Regions from separate parts of the Acidovorax sp. JHL-3 genome, predicted to be linked through region 3. Evidence: predicted binding sites of a transcription regulator. Region 3 holds the regulator's gene; each other region holds the start of a gene.
The links. The regulator NrdR, encoded in region 3, represses ribonucleotide reductase genes. The targets are predictions, from matches to a motif close to CACNANATNTNGTG.
Positions count from the first base shown of each region.

Region 1: a site for NrdR is predicted at 1,640-1,653, ahead of K226_RS0104045 (ribonucleoside triphosphate reductase). Genes of this name have one in related genera too.
Region 2: a site for NrdR is predicted at 1,800-1,813, ahead of K226_RS0100115 (ribonucleoside-diphosphate reductase subunit alpha). Genes of this name have one in related genera too.

Region 1 covers NZ_JAFU01000001.1:884,712-888,869, forward strand. Annotated here, with positions in the region: gene K226_RS19270 (diguanylate cyclase domain-containing protein) at 1-1,278, shown strand, start outside; gene K226_RS0104045 (ribonucleoside triphosphate reductase) at 1,684-3,702, shown strand; gene nrdD (anaerobic ribonucleoside-triphosphate reductase) at 3,892-4,068, shown strand.
Region 2 covers NZ_JAFU01000001.1:23,069-27,226, forward strand. Annotated here, with positions in the region: gene K226_RS0100105 (sigma-54 dependent transcriptional regulator) at 1-924, shown strand, start outside; gene ampD (1,6-anhydro-N-acetylmuramyl-L-alanine amidase AmpD) at 908-1,528, shown strand; gene K226_RS0100115 (ribonucleoside-diphosphate reductase subunit alpha) at 1,908-4,158, shown strand, end outside.
Region 3 covers NZ_JAFU01000001.1:2,063,563-2,067,720, forward strand. Annotated here, with positions in the region: gene K226_RS0109720 (bifunctional metallophosphatase/5'-nucleotidase) at 1-1,275, shown strand, start outside; gene nrdR (transcriptional regulator NrdR) at 1,482-1,931, opposite strand; gene glyA (serine hydroxymethyltransferase) at 1,949-3,193, opposite strand; ZMP/ZTP riboswitch at 3,229-3,381, opposite strand; gene K226_RS18855 (lytic transglycosylase domain-containing protein) at 3,435-4,158, opposite strand, start outside.

The DNA of each region.
Region 1 (4,158 bases), 1.2 Mb from region 3:
ACCCGGCAAGACTTTGCCCAGGTGCCCGGCCGCATCCGCATCGAGATGCTCGACATCGCGCTGCAGGACCTGGCCGACAGCGTGGTGGTCGCCACCGCCTTCTTTCACATCCACCTGCCCAGCGGCGGCGATTATTTTTCGACCAAGGTGGTGCGGCTCACGCTGGTCTTTCGCCGCGAGGGCGACGACTGGATGATCGTGCACTGCAGCTATTCCGTTCCCTACCACAGCACGCAGGACGGCGAGGTCTTCCCGCTCCACAGCCTGCAGGAGCAAAACAGCGCCCTGCAGGCCCTGGTGGCCGAACGCACCCAGGCGCTGCACGACAGCCAGGCCCTGTACCGCCTGCTCACCGAAGATGCGCAGGATGTGCTGTGGCGCACCGACGCCCGGCTCATCGTCACCTACATCAGCCCGGCGGACGAACGCCTGCGCGGCTTTCGGGCCGACGAGGTGGTGGGGCGCCATGTGTTTGAGATGTTCACCGAAGAAGGCGTCGCCGTGGTGAAAGCCATGATCCAGCGCCGCGCACAGGAAGAGGCATCCGGCACGCCTGTCGGGTTTCTGAACTTTCAGGTGCAGCACCGCTGCAAGGATGGCCGCCTGATCTGGGGCGAGGTCATGTCCAAGACCGATCGCAATGCTCAGGGCGAAATCATCGGCTACCACGGCATCACGCGCGAGATCACCGAGCGCAAGCGCCTGGAAGAGCAGGTGCGTCAGCTCGCCTTCCACGACCCGCTCACCCACCTGGCCAACCGCCGCCTGATGCTGGAGCACCTGGACCAGGCCATGTCGGCCAGCAAGCGCAGCCACCACCATGGGGCGCTGCTGTTTCTCGACCTCGACAACTTCAAGTCCCTCAACGACACCCACGGCCACAGCGTGGGCGACCTGCTGCTGATCGAAGTGGCCGAGCGTCTGAAGGCGTGCGTGCGTGAAGCCGACACCGTGGCGCGCTTTGGCGGTGACGAATTCGTGGTGCTGCTGTGCGAACTGGACACGCAACCGGCCGAAGCCAGCGAACAAGCCATCGCTGTCGCCGAAAAAATCCGCATCCGCCTGTCCGATCTTTATGTGCTGCAAGCCGCGCCATCCGGCCCCGCGACCGGGACCATCGAGCACCAATGCACCGCCAGCATCGGCGTGGCGATTTTCCGGGGGCGCGACGAGAGCCAAAGCAGTGTGATCGACAGGGCCGATGCGGCGATGTACCAGGCCAAAGAGGACGGGCGCAACCGGATCCGGTTGGCCCCATGTCCCGTCGAGGCGGGCTGATCCGCACCCACAGGTCCCCTCGCCCCCGGTGAGTGCGTGCGCCTGCGTGGCGGCGACGTCGATCGCCTGCGTGCCGATGAACCCCCGCCACCCGGCCCATGAACGCGTTGCCCAGCGGCGCCGCGACAAAGCCATCTGCCACTGCCGCCAGCGCGTGGCGGTGCAGCGGGCCGGCTTGGGCGAGCGGCTCTGGCGGTGGTGCCAGCACGCACGCAGAGGCAACCAAAAGCCCGCCGCGTATCGGGCGCAGATGGCTTACGCCCTGATCACCGTGTGCTGGTGTCGGGGCTTTTTTTACTTCTGCTGACAGCCGCATTTGTGCTGAATCAAACTACCTATAGTGTTTGATGGGTATCGTGAACACCATATGTAGTGTTTTAACCCCTTGCCAGATTGTGAGAACCCATGGCGTCCACCCTAGTCACCTTGCCCCGCGAGGTCGTTTTGCGCAGCGGTCAGCGCGTTCCTTTTGATGCGGAGCGCATCCGCGCCGCGCTGGCCAGTGCCGGGCAGGCGGCGGGTGAATATGGCGCCGAAGAAGCGGCGCTGCTCACCGCGCAGGTGACCAAGGTGCTGATCCACCGCTTTCATGGCGAGGCGCCCACGGTGGAACAGATCCAGGACGTGGCCGAGCAGACGCTGATCGCCGCCAACCACCTGGCCACCGCGCGCGCCTACATCGTCTACCGCGAGCAGCACGCCCAGCTCCGCGCTGACAAGCAGACGCTGGTAGACGTGGAAAGCTCCATCAACGAATACCTCACGCGCGCCGACTGGCGCGTGAATGCCAACGCCAACCAGGGCTATTCGCTCGGTGGCCTGATCCTCAACGTGGCGGGCAAGGTCACGGCCAATTACTGGCTGTCGCACGTCTACACGCCCGAGATCGGCGAGGCGCACCGCCATGGCGACATCCACATCCACGACCTCGACATGCTCAGCGGCTACTGCGCGGGCTGGTCGCTGCGCACGCTGCTGCATGAGGGGCTGAACGGCGTGCCCGGCAAGGTGGAGGCGGGACCGCCCAAGCACATGAGCTCGGCCGTGGGGCAGATCGTCAACTTTCTCGGCACGCTGCAAAACGAGTGGGCGGGTGCGCAGGCGTTCTCGTCGTTCGACACCTACATGGCGCCCTTCGTGCGCAAGGACGGCATGGACTACGCCGCCGTGCGCCAGTGCATCCAGGAGCTGGTCTACAACCTCAACGTACCCTCGCGCTGGGGCACGCAAACACCGTTCACCAACCTCACCTTCGACTGGACCTGCCCCGAAGACCTGCGCGAGCAGGTGCCCGTGATCGCAGGCCACGAAATGCCGTTTGCCTATGGCGACCTGCAGACCGAGATGGACCTCATCAACCGCGCCTACATCGACGTGATGACCACGGGCGATGCCAAGGGCCGCGTGTTCACCTTTCCCATCCCCACCTACAACATCACCAAGGATTTCCCGTGGGAGAGCGAGAACGCGCAGCTGCTGTTTGACATGACGGCCAAGTACGGTCTGCCGTATTTCCAGAACTTCATCAACTCCGAGCTGGAGCCGAACATGGTGCGCTCCATGTGCTGCCGCCTGCAGCTCGATTTGCGCGAGTTGCTCAAGCGCGGCAACGGCCTTTTTGGCAGCGCCGAGCAGACCGGCAGCCTGGGTGTGGTGACCATCAACTGCGCGCGCCTGGGCTACCAGCATGCGGGCGATGAAGCCGGCCTGTTCGCCGCGCTGGACCGCCTGATGGAACTGGGCAAGCAGAGCCTGGAGACCAAGCGCAAGCTCATCCAGCGCCTCATGGACCAGGGCCTGTTCCCCTATACCAAGAGGTATCTGGGCACCCTGCGCAACCACTTCAGCACACTGGGCGTGAACGGCATCAACGAGATGGTGCGCAACTTCACCCACGATGCGCACGACATCACCAGCGACTGGGGTCATGCGTTTGCCGTGCGCTTGCTCGACCATGTGCGCGAGCGCATGACGGCTTTTCAGGAAGAAACCGGCCACCTCTACAACCTGGAGGCCACGCCCGCCGAAGGCACCACCTACCGCTTCGCCAAAGAGGACAAAAAGCGCTGGCCCGCCATCCTGCAGGCCGGCACGGCAAGCCAGCCGTACTACACCAACTCGTCCCAACTGCCCGTGGGTTTTACCGACGACCCGTTCGAGGCCCTGCTGCGCCAGGAGGCGCTGCAATCCAAATACACCGGCGGCACCGTGCTGCACCTGTACATGGGCGAGCGCCTGTCCAGCGGCGCGGCTTGCCGCGATCTGGTCAGGCGCGCACTCACGCGCTTTCGCCTGCCGTACATCACCGTCACGCCCACGTTCTCGATCTGCCCCACGCACGGCTACCTGGCGGGCGAACACCCCTTCTGCCCGCGCTGCGACGAAGAGCGGCTGGCCGCCAAGCGGGCTGCACTGGCTGCGTGAGGGCGCAGGCTCTGGCGCGGCCAATGCAGGCCGATATTTAGAAGAAAAAGGCCCGTAGCCCTTATGTAATAAGCGCTAACAGCTATCGAAATAGGAGCATTCAAGACTCCCAACCCGTTGTATGCGTTCCCGCCGGACAGCGCCGTAATTTTGCAGCGTGTCCATTTTTCGACCCCAGGAGATACCACCATGAGCCATCTTTCGATCACCGAGCAAGCCGCCATTGACAACGTTCAACTCACCGACGCCGAGCGCCAGCCCTGCGAGGTCTGGACCCGCGTGATGGGCTACCACCGCCCCGTTTCCAGCTTCAACGTGGGCAAGCAGGGCGAGCACCACGAGCGCCAGTTTTTTGCCGAGAAGTGAACAACCCCCTGAGCGGCTGCGCCGCTTCCCCCTTCTCTCGCAAAGCTCTGCTTTGGGGGAAGGGGGACGCCACATGCGCAGCGGGGCGGC
Region 2 (4,158 bases), 2.0 Mb from region 3:
GCGTTGCACGCCAGCAGTCAGCGGTCTGAAGGCCCGCTCATTGCCGTCAATTGCGGCGCCATCCCCGAAAACCTGCTGGAAGCCGAATTCTTTGGCGCCCGCAAAGGGTCGTACACCGGGGCCGGTCAGGACCGCGACGGCTATTTCCAGGCCGCACGCGGCGGCACACTGTTTCTCGACGAAATCGGCGATCTGCCCCTGGCAATGCAATCGAAGCTGCTTCGCGCCATTCAGGAGCGCAGCGTGCGGCCCCTGGGCTCGACCCAGGAGGAAACCGTGGACGTGCGGATCGTGAGCGCCACCCACCGCGACCTCGCGGCCGACGTGCTGTCGGGCCGGTTCCGCCAGGATCTGTATTACCGCCTGAACGTGATCGAAATCGTCATTCCTCCGCTGCGCGAGCGGAGAGAGGATCTGCCCGCGCTGTGCACGGCGTTGCTGGCCCGCATAGCGCAGGAATCGGGAATGAAGACACCGGCACTCACGGAGCAGGCGCTGAATGCCATTGCCAGCCACCCCCTGACCGGCAACGTGCGCGAGCTGGAGAACCTGCTGCACCGGGCCGTGGCACTGAGCGACGGGGATGAACTGCACGTGGAGTGCGCCACCTCTGCCGCCGATGCCTTTGGCGCCCGCCCATCATCCACCCAGCCAGTGGCCACAACAGCGCCCGTTGCCGACGCCGCGCCCGGCATGGCGGCAACCAGCGGACTGACACCGTGCACTTCACTGCCCAACGATCTTCAAGCCTGGCTGGACCAGCAGGAACGGGAGATCCTGGTGCGCGCGCTGCGCGAGGCCAACTTCAACCGGACAGCCACCGCGGCGCGGCTGGGAATCAGCCTGCGACAAATCCGTTACCGCATTGCCCGGTTGAACATCTCCGCCCCGAGCGACAACGACGCACATGACGACCTTGGCTGAAGGGCCACCCTCGCAAACCCGGTGGGACGCGGGCTGGCATCACGAGGCCCTCAGGCAACCTTCTCCCAATTTTGGCCCGCGCCCCAGTGGCGCTGCCGTGGATCTGATCGTGGTCCATTCCATCAGCCTTCCGCCGGGGAGCTATGGCAGCGGGTCGGTACAAAAACTGTTCGCCAACGCCCTGGACTGGGACGCGCACCCTTACTTTCAAAGCATCCGGGGACTGCAGGTGTCGGCGCACTTCTTCATAGAACGGGATGGCACCCTCTGGCAATTTGTGGACTGCGACGAGCGCGCCTGGCACGCAGGCCAGTCGAGTTACCGGGGGCGATCGCAGTGCAACGACGACTCGATTGGTGTCGAGCTGGAGGGGCTCGAAGGACAGATGTTTGAGCCGGTGCAATACGAGGTGCTGGCCAGACTGTGCGCCGACATCCGGGAGCGCTACCCCGTCACCCATGTGGCGGGGCACGAACACGTCGCACCGGGACGCAAGCAAGACCCCGGCCCCGGATTTGACTGGACAAGGCTTCAGCGCCTGCTCGCCTGGCCCCTCACGCAGTTTCCTGCGGAAACCCGAGGCATACCGGACCCGCACCGGTGACGCCTGCGACACCGCTGTAGCACGCAAACATCACCGTTTGTAACGCGCCCCCAGCGGTGCGAAAAAAACCCCGCGTCAACGCCCACGCGGCCTGGTCCAGAAAAACCGCCTGCGACGCCCGGTTTTGCTTGATTTCAGTCATCACATATCGGCTGCATGGGGCCTGCGGGATCATTCGATTTCCCGCTGCGCCGCACTGCAACAGCGCAACTCGGATTGTGACCCCTATCAAGGCGATACACTACAGGTAGTGTCTTGAATACTATCGACACACCATCTATAGTGTGCGACAGATTTTCGCCGTTACACACTGAAAACACCGCGACCGCTTTTCCCAGCCCGCCCGCCCATCCCGTACAGCCCACAGAAGAGGACACCCATGCAAGCTGCTTTGACCACCCCCGACAACCTCGCCGCCACGCCACAGGCGCTGCCATCCCACGCTCCCGCGACGGCCAATGTGCTGACCCACTACCAGATCATCCGGCGCAACGGCGCAGTGGTCCCGTTTGAGCCGCAAAAGATCGCCGTCGCCATGATGAAAGCCTTTCTGGCCGTGCACGGTACACAAGGCGCCGCATCGGCCAGCGTGCGTGAGGTGGTGGACATGCTGACCCAGAATGTGACCCGCGCGCTGATGCGCTCACGCCCCGGCGGCGGCACCTTTCACATTGAGGACGTGCAGGACCAGGTGGAACTGGGGCTGATGCGCAGCGGTCACCATGAAATTGCTCGGGCCTACGTGCTCTACCGCGAGCGCCGCACCCAGGAGCGCGCCCGACAAGCCGAAGAGCAAACCCCCGCAGCCCCCCAGTTGCATGTCATGGACGGCGGTGAGCGCGTGGCGTTGGACCTGGCCCGCCTGCAGTCGCTCATTGCATCGGCGTGCGTCGGCCTGGGATCAGACATCAGCGCCCAGCCCATCGTGGCGGAAACCATGCGCAACCTGTATGACGGTGTACCGATGGAAGAGGTCTACAAGGCGTCCATTCTTGCCGCACGCACACTCATCGAGAAGGATCCGGACTACACCTACGCCACAGCGCGCCTGTTGCTGCACACGATCGTGCGTGAGGTGCTGGGCCGCGAAGTCACTCAGGCCGAAATGGCGCAAAGCTATGTGGACTATTTCCCGCAGTTCATCAAGAAGGGTGTGGAGCACGAGCTGCTGGATGAACGTCTGCTGCAGTACGACCTGCAGCGCCTGGGCGCCGCCCTCAAGGCCGACCGCGACCTGCAATTTGATTACCTCGGCCTGCAAACCCTGTATGACCGCTACTTCCTGCACGTCAAGAAAACGCGCATCGAGCTGCCCCAGGCTTTCTTCATGCGCGTGGCCATGGGACTCTCGCTCAATGAGATCGACCGCGAAGCACGCGCCATCGAGTTCTATGAGATTCTTTCCAGCTTCGACTTCATGTCCAGCACGCCCACGCTGTTCAACAGCGGCACGCGGCGTTCGCAGTTGTCCAGCTGCTACCTCACAACAGTACCCGACGACCTCGATGGCATCTATGAGTCCATCAAGGAAAACGCCCTGCTGTCCAAGTTTGCTGGCGGCCTGGGCAACGACTGGACACGCGTGCGCGCGCTGGGCAGCCACATCAAGGGCACCAATGGCGAGTCGCAAGGGGTGGTGCCCTTCCTCAAAGTGGTCAACGACACGGCCGTGGCAGTGAACCAGGGCGGCAAGCGCAAAGGCGCCGTCTGCACCTACCTGGAAACCTGGCACCTCGATATCGAAGAGTTCCTGGAGCTGCGCAAGAACACCGGTGACGACCGCCGCCGCACGCACGACATGAATACCGCCAACTGGATTCCCGATCTGTTCATGCGCCGCGTGATGGAAAAGGGCACCTGGACGCTGTTCTCGCCGTCTGACGTGCCTGACCTGCACGACCTTTTTGGCGCAGCCTTTGAAAAGGCCTATGTCGCCTACGAAGAGGCGGCAGCGCGCGGCGAAATCAAGCCTGCCAAGACGGTACAGGCCACCGACCTGTGGCGCAAGATGCTGACCATGCTGTTCGAAACCGGCCACCCCTGGATCACGTTCAAGGATGCCTGCAACGTGCGTTCACCCCAGCAGCACGCCGGCGTGGTGCACTCGTCCAACCTGTGCACCGAAATCACGCTGAACACCAGCGACACCGAAACCGCCGTGTGCAACCTGGGTTCGGTCAATCTGCTGCAGCACATCAAGGACGGCAAACTCGACCACGACAAGCTCAAGAAGACCATCAAGGTGGCCATGCGCATGCTCGACAACGTGATCGACATCAACTACTACGCCGTCAAGAAGGCCAGGGAGTCCAACCTGCGCCACCGCCCGGTGGGCCTGGGGGTCATGGCCTTTCAGGACAGCCTGTACGAACTGCGCATTCCTTACGCTTCGCAAGAAGCCGTGGAATTTGCCGATCAATCGATGGAAGCCATCTGCTATTACGCCTACTGGGCTTCCAGTGATCTGGCCAGGGAGCGCGGTAAATATCACAGCTACAAAGGCTCGCTATGGGATCGCGGCATCCTGCCTTTGGACACGCTCGACATGCTGTCAACGGCCCGCGGCGGCTATGTGGAAGTGGATCGCTCGTCCACGCTGGACTGGGACGCCCTGCGCAACAAGATTGCAC
Region 3 (4,158 bases):
AACACCGTGCGCGAGGATGGTCAGACGCTGTTGCCGCCCACGGGGCTCAAGCGGTTTCACGATGGGGGCGCCACGATTACCTTGGGGTTCATCGGTCTCACGCTTAAGGCCACCCCCACCATGGTGTCGCCCGCTGGCGTAGTCGGGCTGCGGTTCGAGGACGAGGCCGCCACTGCCAACGCGCTGGTGCCGCAGTTGCGCGCCCAGGGCGCCGATGTCATCGTGGTGGTGATCCACGAGGGCGGAGGCACCGCGGCCGGCATCACCGAGACCAGTTGCGCGGGGCTCAGCGGCGACATCGTGCCCATCCTTGAGCGGCTGGACCCGGCGATCGACGTAGTGGTGTCGGGCCACACCCATCGGGCCTATGTGTGCGACTACGCCAGCGTGAACCCGCAGCGCCCATTTCTGCTGACCAGCGCGGGCCTGTATGGCACGCTGGTGACCGACATTGCCCTGCGCGTGGACACCCGCACACGCCGCGTGGTGCGCAAGGCGGCGCGCCAGGTCATCGTGCAGGGCGAAGGGTTCACGGGCCCGCAGGGCCGTGTGGACACGAGCGCCGTTGTGCCCGTGTTTCCCGTCGACACCGGCGTGCAGCAGTTGGTGGCCACTTACCATGCGGCGGCCGTGCCGCTGGCCCAGCGGCCCGTGGGGCAGGTCACCGCTGCCATCCTGCGGCAACCCGGCCCGTCGCTCGAATCGCCGCTGGGCAACCTGATTGCCGATGCCCAGCTGCATGCGACGCGCCTACCCGGGCAGGGCGGGGCGCAGATATCCTTCATGAACCCCGGCGGCGTGCGCGCCGACCTGGTGCCCGACGAGCAGGGGCTGGTGCGCTACGGGCAGTTGTTTGCCGTGCAACCCTTTGGCAACCACCTGGTCGTCAAGACCTTCACCGGGGCGCAGCTGCGTGCGGCGCTGGAGCAGCAGTTTGACAGTGGCACCAACACGCCCGAGCGGCCGCGCGTGCTGTCGGTGTCGGCGGGGTTTGGCTATTCCTACGACCTCTCGCGGCCCGCCGGTGCGCGCATCAGCCACATGGCGCTGCACGGCCAGCCACTGACCGATGAGGCCCGTGTGCGTGTCGCAATGAGCAACTACCTGGCGGGCGGTGGCGACAATTTCACGGTGTTTGCCCAAGTGCCGGACATGCTGGGCGGGGGCCAGGACCTGGACGCACTGGAGGCCTATTTCCGCGCCAGCAGCCCCTTGGCACCCCCGGCGACGAACCGCATCACCCGGAGTGCACAGGTCACCGGGTCCAACCAATAAGGCCAAAAAGTGCCCCTGGCGCTTATGCATCAAGCGCCAGTAGCTCTATTTTTGATAGTGATTGGTGGCGGGAGGCAGGTGAGCCGCATGGCCGCCGTGCGGCCTGCTGGCGCCACCATCGGGTCATGATCTGCTATTTAATTAATAGCTGTATGCGCTTGATAGATAAGCGCTTGAGGCTAAAAAAGCTTTAAATCAGACGCGGATTACTTGCCAACCTCATCGACCATTGCGCGGAAATCGTCGATGTCTTCGAAGCTGCGGTACACGCTGGCAAAGCGGATGTAAGCCACCTTGTCGAGCTTCTTGAGCTCGCGCATGACCAGCTCGCCTATGTGGCTGGAAAGCACTTCACGTTGCCCCATGTTGAGCAGCTTTTCCTCGATGCGCTCAATGGAGCTGTCGATCTGGGTGGTGCTGACGGGCCGCTTGCGCAGAGCCAGATTGAACGAGGCCAGCAACTTGCTGCGCTCGTATTCAATGCGGCGGCCGTCTTTTTTGACCACCACCGGGAAGTTCACCTCGGGGCGCTCGTAGGTGGTAAAGCGTTTTTCGCAGGCGCTGCACCGGCGCCGACGGCGAACAAAATCCCCCTCCTCAGACACCCGGGTTTCAACGACTTGCGTCTCTTGGTGGCTGCAGAAGGGGCACTTCATGGGGCAGTGCGCTGGGCTTAACCGTAAACAGGGAAACGGGCCGTCAACGCGTTGACCTTGGCACGCACGGCGGCGATGTTGGCCTCGTCGCGCGGGTTGTCCAGCACGTCGGCGATCAGGTGGGCCGTCATGCGCGCTTCTTCTTCCTTGAAACCGCGCGTGGTCATGGCGGGGGTGCCAATGCGCACGCCGCTGGTCACCATCGGCTTTTCAGGGTCGTTGGGGATGGCGTTCTTGTTGATGGTCATGTGAGCGGCGCCCAGCACGGCCTCGGCTTCCTTGCCGGTGATGCCCTTGGCGCGGAGGTCCACCAGCATCACGTGGCTTTGCGTGCCGCCGCTCACGATGCGCAGGCCGCGTGCGGTCAGCGTCTCGGCCACCACCTTGGCGTTCTTGGCCACTTGTTCCTGGTAGGCCTTGAACTCGGGCTGCAGCGCTTCCTTGAAAGCCACGGCCTTGGCCGCGATGACGTGCATCAGCGGGCCGCCCTGCAGGCCGGGGAAGATGGCGCTGTTGATGGCCTTTTCGTGCTGGGCCTTCATCAGGATGATGCCGCCACGGGGGCCGCGCAGGCTCTTGTGGGTGGTGGAAGTGACCACGTCAGCGTGCGGCACGGGGTTGGGGTAGACGCCGGCGGCAATCAGCCCGGCGTAGTGGGCCATGTCCACCATGAAGATGGCGCCGATTTCCTTGGCTATTCTTGCAAAGCGCTCGAAATCGATGTGCAGGCTGTAGGCCGAGGCACCGGCAATGATGAGCTTGGGCTTGTGTTCCCGTGCCTTGGCTTCCATCGCGTCGTAGTCAATGGCTTCCTGGGCGTTGAGTCCATAGGAGATGACGTTGAACCACTTGCCGGACATGTTCAGTGGCATGCCGTGTGTCAGGTGGCCGCCTTCGGCCAGGCTCATGCCCATGATAGTGTCGCCGGGCTTGAGGAATGCCAGGAATACCGCCTCGTTGGCGGATGCGCCGCAGTGGGGCTGCACGTTGGCGGCTTCGGCGCCGAAGATTTTCTTGACGCGGTCGATGGCCAGTTGCTCGGCCACGTCCACATGCTCGCAGCCACCGTAGTAGCGCTTGCCGGGGTAGCCTTCGGCGTATTTGTTGGTGAGTTGCGTGCCCTGAGCCCACATCACTGCGGGGGAGGCGTAGTTCTCGCTGGCGATGAGCTCAATGTGATGCTCTTGCCGGGCGTTTTCAGCCTGGATGGCGGCAAACAGCTCGGGATCGGTTTGTTCGACAAGAATATTGCGGTTGTACATGATTGGCAGTCCTATGAACTTGTGTCCCTTGAAACAAGGGCTGCCCAGGCGAACGGCGGAACGCAGAAGGCCCTGAGCCTTTGCGGCACGCTCCCTAGTGGTTCACAAGAGGCATGCCCTTGCCGGTTTCCACGTCAGCGGCGGCACCTTGTGGGGAGCCACGCCTATCGCCAGTCGCGTACGCCTCTAGTGTAGCTGACCGGCGCCTCATCACTCGATGGGATGCCCGTTTTCAAAGACCTTAAAGCAGCGCGAGCTTGTCGCCTGCGGCTTCGGGGGCATCGGCGGGCGCGACAACCGGTACGGTGCGGGCCGGGGCCGGGGCCTGGGTCGACAGGGTGGCGGGCGGGTTCATGGGAGTGGATCGTCCGCCAGCGACCTGGCGCAGCCGGAAATGCTCGGCCAGCACCTTGGCGGTGTATCCGCCGTCATCGGGCAGATTGGCCGCGCCCACGTAATAGCGCAGCCCGCCTTCCACCGAACCAGCCCGGGCTATGCATTCCTGAAGCACCTTCACACCGACGCGCAGGTTGGTAACCGGATCGAACGCTGCAAAGTGACCGCCAAAATTTTCGTACTTGTCGGTGTGAACCCGCGTCATCACCTGCATCAGGCCCTGAGCGCCCACGGAGCTCTGGGCAAAGGGGTTGAAGCTGGATTCGATGGCCATGATGGCCAGGATCAGGGTCGGATCGATCTTGGTGCGTGCGCCGGTTTCATAAGCTTCAGCCACCAGTGCGCTCAGGGGTTCTGGCGCAACGCGGTATTTCTTGCTCAGCCAGTAAGCCACCGCAGCCTGCTCTTTTGGCAGATCCTTGGGGTTGCTGGCAGTGGCGCGTTCGATGGCACCCAGCTCCACTGGCATTTCCAGCAGGGCCACCTGACGTGACTGCAGCCAGTCCATCAGATGCGCCTCGCCTGCCTGGCGCAGGTCGGGGCGGGCCGTAAGGGTCAAAACAACAAAG